One region of the Clostridioides sp. LIBA-7602 genome, then DNA from elsewhere that is predicted to be linked to it. Evidence: riboswitches for the same ligand, from Rfam matches in the RefSeq annotation. Region 1 holds a riboswitch; the other holds the start of a gene.
What was found. A riboswitch is a leader RNA that binds a small molecule or an ion and turns the genes downstream of it on or off. The one in region 1 is predicted to bind cobalamin.
Positions count from the first base shown of each region.

Region 2: another riboswitch for cobalamin. It lies ahead of ACTG45_RS16825 (ABC transporter substrate-binding protein); the one in region 1 lies ahead of ACTG45_RS18500 (cobyric acid synthase).

Region 1 covers NZ_CP196991.1:3,994,145-3,998,289, forward strand. Annotated here, with positions in the region: gene ACTG45_RS18500 (cobyric acid synthase) at 1-1,492, opposite strand, end outside; cobalamin riboswitch at 1,608-1,786, opposite strand; gene ACTG45_RS18505 (histidine phosphatase family protein) at 1,842-2,456, opposite strand; gene cobS (adenosylcobinamide-GDP ribazoletransferase) at 2,477-3,250, opposite strand; gene cobU (bifunctional adenosylcobinamide kinase/adenosylcobinamide-phosphate guanylyltransferase) at 3,260-3,820, opposite strand; gene cobT (nicotinate-nucleotide--dimethylbenzimidazole phosphoribosyltransferase) at 3,853-4,145, opposite strand, start outside.
Region 2 covers NZ_CP196991.1:3,601,657-3,605,801, forward strand. Annotated here, with positions in the region: gene ACTG45_RS16825 (ABC transporter substrate-binding protein) at 1-1,254, opposite strand, end outside; cobalamin riboswitch at 1,402-1,567, opposite strand; gene ACTG45_RS16830 ((deoxy)nucleoside triphosphate pyrophosphohydrolase) at 1,734-2,123, shown strand; gene ACTG45_RS16835 (DEAD/DEAH box helicase) at 2,142-4,145, opposite strand, start outside.

The DNA.
Region 1 (4,145 bases):
TTTCTATATCTAAATGCTCTCTCAAAAAATCAGCCAATTTATCATATTCTTTATCTTTAAATTCATCAAAAGAGTTTACCTTGCTTTCTAATTCTTGTAGACCTTTTTTCATTCTTATATTATTTAAAATTTTCCTTGTAAAACTTATTTCATCGAAAATTCCATGAAGATAAGTTCCGATTACATTCCCATCTTTATTTATGCTTCCTTCAGTATAATTCACTTCTTCATCCAGTTTTTTTGTTATCAGGTCCAAGCTTCTTACACCATTACCTCGATTTGTAATACCCATATGGATTTCATAACCTTTGACTTTCTTACCTTTAAGGCCATTCATATATTCACCAGTACATTCAACAATAGTAGCTTCTACCTGTGTTGTAGTTTTTTCTTTCTCAAATATTGTTTCTGTATCTAAGAGACCTATACCATCAACTTCTTCAATTTCACTTTCAACATGGTAAGGGTCTTTTAATTTTTTACCTAGCATTTGATATCCACCACATATACCAAATATCAATTTACCCTGACTATATAAATTTTTAATTTGTGACTCAAGACCACTTTTTCTTATATATGTTAAATCATCTATAGTACTTTTAGTTCCAGGTATTATTACCATATCGGGATTTCCTAAAGATTCCCCATAATCTACATACCTAATACTTACATCTTCTTGCGTCTCAAATATATTGAAGTCTGTAAAGTTAGACATATGTGGAGTTCTAATTATTTCTATGTGTATATCGCTTTTATTCATTTTTTTCTTGAATCTAGTAGTCACACTATCTTCATCTTCTATTTTTATATCTGTATAAGGAACTACACCTATAACTGGTACTTTTATGATGTCCTCTAACATCTTTACTCCATCTTGTAAAAGCTCTTTTTTGCCTCTAAATTTATTAATTATTACTCCTTTTACTCTTTTTTTCTCATCTTCACTTAATAAAAGCATTGTTCCTACCAGTGATGCAAATACTCCACCTCTATCAATATCTCCAACTATTATTACAGGTGCATCCGCTATTTCTGCCATACCCATATTAGAGATATCTCTATCTTTTAAATTTATCTCTGCATTACTACCTGCACCTTCCATAACCACAATATCATAGATTGAATTTAAACTATCAAAGGTATCCTTCAATACATCTACCAATTCCAGTTTATAATCATGATATTGAGAAGATGGCATTTCCCCTATAACCTTCCCTCTTACAATAACTTGACTTTTGTTATTTCCAGAAGGTTTTAATAAAACTGGATTCATATCAGCTATTGGCTCTATTTTCGCCGCTTCTGCTTGAAACACTTGTGCTCTTCCCATTTCTAATCCTTCTTTAGTTATAAAAGAATTTAAAGCCATATTCTGAGATTTAAAAGGAGCAACAGTATAACCATCTTGTTTAAATATTCTACACAGCCCTGCTACTAAGATACTTTTACCTACATTCGATGCTGTTCCTTGTAGCATTATTTTTTTCCCCACTTTCTAACCCCTCCTTGTTAAAATTTACTAAAAGACAAATAAAAAAAGTCCTAATGCTTCTAAAGATAGGACTTTTATACGTATTAATTAAAAATCTTTCACCCCGAAGACCTCTTGTTTTAAATTAAATTAGGCAGGTATCCTGGCTTAACTTCATCCTACTTCTATAACCTTCCCATCAAATTGACAGTGGTATTTATAGTTTCGTTGGTTTCACAGTAGCGGGGGCTGCAAAGGCATCTAACCTTTTTCCCTTTTAACATATAATTAAGAACCTAATTTTAATCTAATATTCTATTTTCATTGATATTCTTACAGACATATATTATAATACTTAATTTCAATTAAATTATATAAAATCTGTAAAATTCATTTTATCTACTACAGTAAATCCACTATTAACTTCTAAAACCGTAATAGACGCATTATCAATTTTAAAGTTCCAATGATATTTATAACTACCAGAAATCAAATGTGTTATTATATTTCTTATTGTTCCTGCATGAGAACATATAAGTATTGTTTTTATATCTGAATGACTATCATTTTCTAAAATTATATTATCAATCTCTTTTGCCACTCTTTTATAAGAGTCTATAAGACTTTCTCCACTTGGATATCTATAGTTGTTACCTTCTTCTATCATTTTTTCGAATTCTTTGGGATATTTGACTTTAATTTCCTCAAAAGTTATTCCTTCAAAGTCTCCAAAACTAATTTCTCTTAGAGTTTCTTTTTCTTCTATTTCTATTAACTTTAATCTTGATATTTTTTCTATTGTATCCTTAGTACGTGAAGATGGCGTCGTGTAAATTCTGTCTATATTTTCATGACTTAGATATTTAGTAATTTTATTTATTTGCAATTTACCTTCTTCACTAATACAACTATTTATGTGACCTGATAATCTTCCTTTTTTATTATCATTTGTCAATGCATGTCTTATTAATATTAATCTTATCATATTATCACCACTTTTTAGTTTTAAAAAAACATAAAAATTAACAAATATATATAAATCAAATATAAAAGTTCTGAAAGTTCTATTCCACAACCTAATATATCTCCTGTTACTCCATCAATCTTTTTATAAATATGTTTTTTGAATAATATTATAAATATAAAAACTACTATAGCTGAACCTAATATTTTAATCAACACTATATTAGGTAATAATAATATAAATTTAGTAATAAGAATAACTATTAAAAATGTGTATATTATAGCTGTCATTAACATACTTGTAGTCAATTTACCTATAAATAAATTTCCCATTCCTTTTTCTCTTGGTGTCACAGTTTTATATGTCAATAACATTACTCCTAATCTTGCAATCATTGGCATAAATATTATAATCCATAATGAGTTATTACTTATTATATTGTATATGAATCCAACCTTTAATAAAAGTACAAACATAATTGCTAAAAGTGAATTTGTGCCCAATCTTGAATCTTTCATTATTTCAAGCATTTTTTCTTTATCTCTATAACTGTATATTGCATCAAATGTATCTCCTAATCCATCTATATGGAGACCTCCAGTAATTAAAACACCAGCTAAAGTTATTATTATAGAAGCTATAAATGGCTCAAATAATAGTATAGAAATCCATCCTACTAAGTAGGTTAATATGCCAATGACAAAACCTACAAGTGGAAAATATACTATTGATTTATAAAATTCATCATCAAATCCTACATTTAATTTTATAGGTATCCTTGTTAAAAACTGTAGTATTAAAATAAATCTTTTCATAGATACATACTACTCCTTTATTTTCATGGGTATTCCACTAACTACAAAATAAACTTCATTACTTTTTGATGCTATGTATTGATTTATACGACCTACAATATCGGCATATATCCTACTAAGTTTATTCCCAGGAACAATTCCCATACCTAATTCATTTGTCACAAACACAAAGTATAGATTTGTTTTTTCTATTTCTTCAATAAGTTTTCTAACTTGTTCTTTTATGTACTCTTCCAATTTGTTTATTTCTTCTTGAGTAGACTCTTCTATATTTAGATTGTGTTTAAACATTAGATTATTTACTAATAATGTCACACAATCTAGTATAACAGTTTCATGTTCTTTGTATAGCTGTCTAATTATGGAATATATATCTTCATATATTTCATATGTATTCCAATTTCTAGGTCTATTCTCTTGATGTTTTTTTACTCTATCTTTCATTTCATCATCAAATGGAATAGAAGTTGCTATATAAGCTGTATTATTATTCCTGTTCAAACATAGTTTTTCTGCAAAGTTACTCTTTCCTGACCTAGCTCCTCCTGTTACCAGAATAATTTCACTCATCAAAACACTCCTATATATTAAATTTTTATGTCTTATCTTCCCATGTCAATTTCATCGAAAGTTGCCATATTCTTATAAGTATAATTTGAAGCTTCTATTATATTAAATGCTAAAGCAGCTCCACTTCCTTCACCTAACCTCATGTCCATATTTAGTAAAGGGTCTAATCTCAATATATCTAAGGCCCTTTTAGTCCCTGATTCTGCTGACAAGTGAGATGCTATCATATATTCTCTAGTTTTTGGATTTATCTTATATGCAATCAATGCTGCTGCATAAGAAATAAATCCATCTATTACTACTGGAATTCTATTAGCACTACATC
Region 2 (4,145 bases), 390 kb from region 1:
ATCATAATTTCCTGTTTTTTGTGCTTCCTTAAAAGCAGCTCCATCAAGTATAGTTATTTTAGAATTTAATCCAACTTCACTTAATACAGATTGTATATATTCAGCAACAGTTTTATATGGGTAACGGTCTACACCATAAGATGGAATTATAAACTCTAGCTCCTTTATTTCCCCATTTAGTTCGTCCTTTATTATTTTCTTTGCTTTTTCTGCATCATAAACAGGTTTAATTTCCTTACCAAAAGGAGAACCTTGATTCAATATATTCATAGTTGGAGTTCCGTATCCTCCATAAAATTTATCTACTATGGTTTCTCTATCTACCAGCAAACTTAAAGCTTCTTTTATTTTCACATTATTAAACGGTGCTCTAGTACCATTTGTTGATATAAATTGAGTTATTGTTGATGGAGACGATTTAATCTCAAAGTTTTCATCCTTTACTAGTTCACTAGCTAACTCTGGAGTAATTGCCCCTAAATCCATAACACCCATAATTTCTTCTGATTTAAGTGCTGTGTAACGAGTTTGAGCATCTTTAATTACGTTTACTCTTACATTTTTAATTTTACTTTTTTCTCCATAATAATCTTGATTTCTCTCTAACAAAACATATTGTTCTTTTTCTCTTTCTTTTATTTTAAATGGCCCAGTTCCTTGTGCATATTTAGTAAAATCTCCAGTTTGTACATCAAAACACTCTGGACTATACATAGCACTTCCAAACCTAGCCATATTATATATTAAAGTTGATATCGGTTTACTAAAAGTAAGTTTAACTTCATAGTCTGAAACTTTACTCACATCTTGTAAATTAGGATATGTTTTTTCTATATCAAATGAATAAAAAGGCGAAGATTTAGTTTTCATACTCATATAACGCTCAAAGTTTTTTACTACTGAATCTGCATTTAATTCTACTCCATCATGGAATTTTACACCTTTCTTTATTGTAAATGTCCATTCTTTATAATCATCTGAATTTGACCACTTCTCTGCAAGCTCAGCTTTTGGTTTTCCGTCATCGCTTAACCCTATTAATGGCTCCCAGACATAAAGTATTGAACTTGTGTAATACGCATCTTGCTCTCCTGGAGCCAAATCCCTAGCTGCTGCTAAAACTACTTCCTTTTCATTATTCATCTTGCTAACATCATTATTTTCTTTTGGTTTGCCACATCCAACTAATAAGGACAACATTAACACAACTGTTAAAACTATACTAATCAGCTTCCCATTTAAATTCTTCCTCATGATATACTTCCCCCTTATTTATAAATATGAGCATTAAAAAAGTTATAGCAAATAATGCTATAACATCCCATTTTAATATGTATACTTTAGTTTCCAAATTCAATATACAAAATAATAAATTTAGTTGCTCCCCCCTAAACTTATTTACTAATATTTAATGTAGGTATCTGACTTACATTTTATACCTCAACCTTACCAAGTAACCTATAGTAGATATGAGGAATTTATTCATGCTTACAGTGATGGGTTCGTGTTGGACTTTCACCAACTTCCCTACTCTTTAAATATGTTTATTCAATTATTAACTTAATTGTATGCAATCTTATATGGATTGTCAACTTAAATCAAAATATATCACTATTTGTAAAGTAAATCCCCTCCAAAAAACGATATACACTATTGTACTTACAATTAACTCTATAATTTTAAATTTGTTTAAATTTGTTAATTATGGTATTTTATTTTATGAGGTGATTTAGTTGAAAAAAACAATAAAAGTTGTTGCTGCAATTATAGAAAATAAGGATAATGAAATTCTATGCGCTCTTAGAGCCCCAAATATGTCTCTACCAAATCACTGGGAATTTCCAGGTGGAAAGGTTAAAGAAGGGGAATCTTTATTTGATGCAATAGAAAGAGAAATACAAGAAGAATTAAGTTGTAAAGTAAAAGCAGATATTATATTTGCTGAAAACACTCATGAATATGAAAAAATTATAGTAAACTTAATTGGTATAAAATGTTCATTAATAGAAAGGTTTCTTACTCCTAATGAACATTCTAAGTTAGTTTTCCTTGCAAAGGAAAATTTAAGCTCTTTAGTATGGGCTCCTGCAGATATCCCTATTGTAAAAGAGATAATGAAATAGGGATATATTGATATATCCCTATTTCATTATCTCTACTTTTTTTATAAATTCTCTATATATTTTAACAGGAACTTCTTGATGAAGTTTTATTTTCATTGTTATAGGTTTCTCCCCACTGTATTCTACAGTGTCACCTTTACCTATATAAATATATGGCTGTGCCTTCTTATCTATTTCTTTATATTTTCTCACAAATAAATGTAAGTTAACTTTTCTATCTTTATTATGAATTAAATTCTTACCTCTATCAGTCAACTGTCGTGTAGAATTTGGAGATTGCCACTGAAAATAATTTTGATTTAAAAATTTATCCTTATAGTTTATTCTTTCGTCTATTCCTTCTTCCTTATGCAAATCGATAAACAGGAAATATTCATTCCCATTAGCTAAAAGTCCACTACCCCTAAATGAAGAATGAATCTTTCTATAATTAGAAAGTAATGCTATATCAATCATTTTGTACTGTTCATATAACTTTAAGAATGGTACTCCATAATAATCTTCTTTGAACTCTTTTTCATATCTAATAATACCATAATTAATAGCATCCTCTATATATTTTCTATATTTTTTATCATTAATTATTTGATTAAATATACTACTTCTATATAAAGTATTCCTTTCATACTCTATTAGTTTAACCTTATTTTTTATTATTGATGAATCACAATATTGATGATTTAAACATTCAAAAGCATGAATTATACTATCATGGTCTACTTTATTAATATACTTCAATATTTCATTACTTGCTATTTCTATGCTAATACTATCATGATTTAATAAATATTTAAGTATAATAAATTCATTTATTCTTTTTAAAGGTAGACTAGTATTTAATTCTCTTAATATTTTTTCAAAATCTTCATCCATTAATAAAGTTTTAATACTATCATCCTTTTCTGTTTTACCTACAAAACTTAAATAGGTCCCATCTTTATCTATAAACTTAACTGGGTCTGGTGAGCCATCAAATTTTATATAATCTAATAACAAATATGGTACTTTTCCTCCACATAATATTTTGAACTGATTATACTCTTCTCTCAAATATTGTGCTGACCTGAAATTTTCTCCATCAATTTGTGTTAGAATCCTTTCCTTGGAAATCTCATCAATTTGAATATGAGTACATCCTGGTATATTAGCAAAATCAGTACTTACAGCTACTTTTATACTATCCTTATCATAATATCTTGCACCATTTAAAGCTATAGCTATTAAAAATGTCTTATTATGATTTCCTATAAAATCAAGTACTGTTAAAAATTCTTTATCTCCACTTTTTCTAAGTCCTCTCCCTAATTGTTGAATAAATATTATAGGAGATGCAGTAGGTCGTAACATTAAAACTGTATTTATAGAAGGTATATCAACACCTTCATTAAAAATATCAACAGTAAATATAGCCTGTAGGCTATCCTTATTACTTTCTAGTAGTTTAATGTATTCTTGTCTTTTATCAATAGAATCCTCGCCACAAAGTGCAACACTATTTATACCTCTTTTTTTAAACTCTTCAGCCATATATCTTGCATGTTCTATATTTACACAAAATCCTAATAATTTTCTAAACTGTCCATCATGTCCATAAAATTTCATTTTTTCAATAATAAAATCTACTCTTTTATGTATCATTAAACGTTTAGCCAATTCTGATGTATCATCTAAATTAATATCCTCTAAATCTACACCCTCAACATCTGTTATACCAAAGTAATGAAATGGTATTACTAAATCTTCTTCAAGTGCTTCATGCAATCTAACTTCTAAGGCAACATTATTATCAAAAAGCTCAAATACACTTAAACTATCACATCTCTCTGGAGTAGCAGTCATACCTAATGTAAACTGAGGTTTAAAGTAATTCAAAACATTTAGATATGATTTACTAGCACTATGATGAGCTTCATCAACTATAATATAATTGAAATAATCCTCTTCAAATTCAGTATAATGCTTATTCATAGTCTGTATCGTTGCAAATAGATAATTTGCCTCATAGTTTTTTTTATTGCCAGT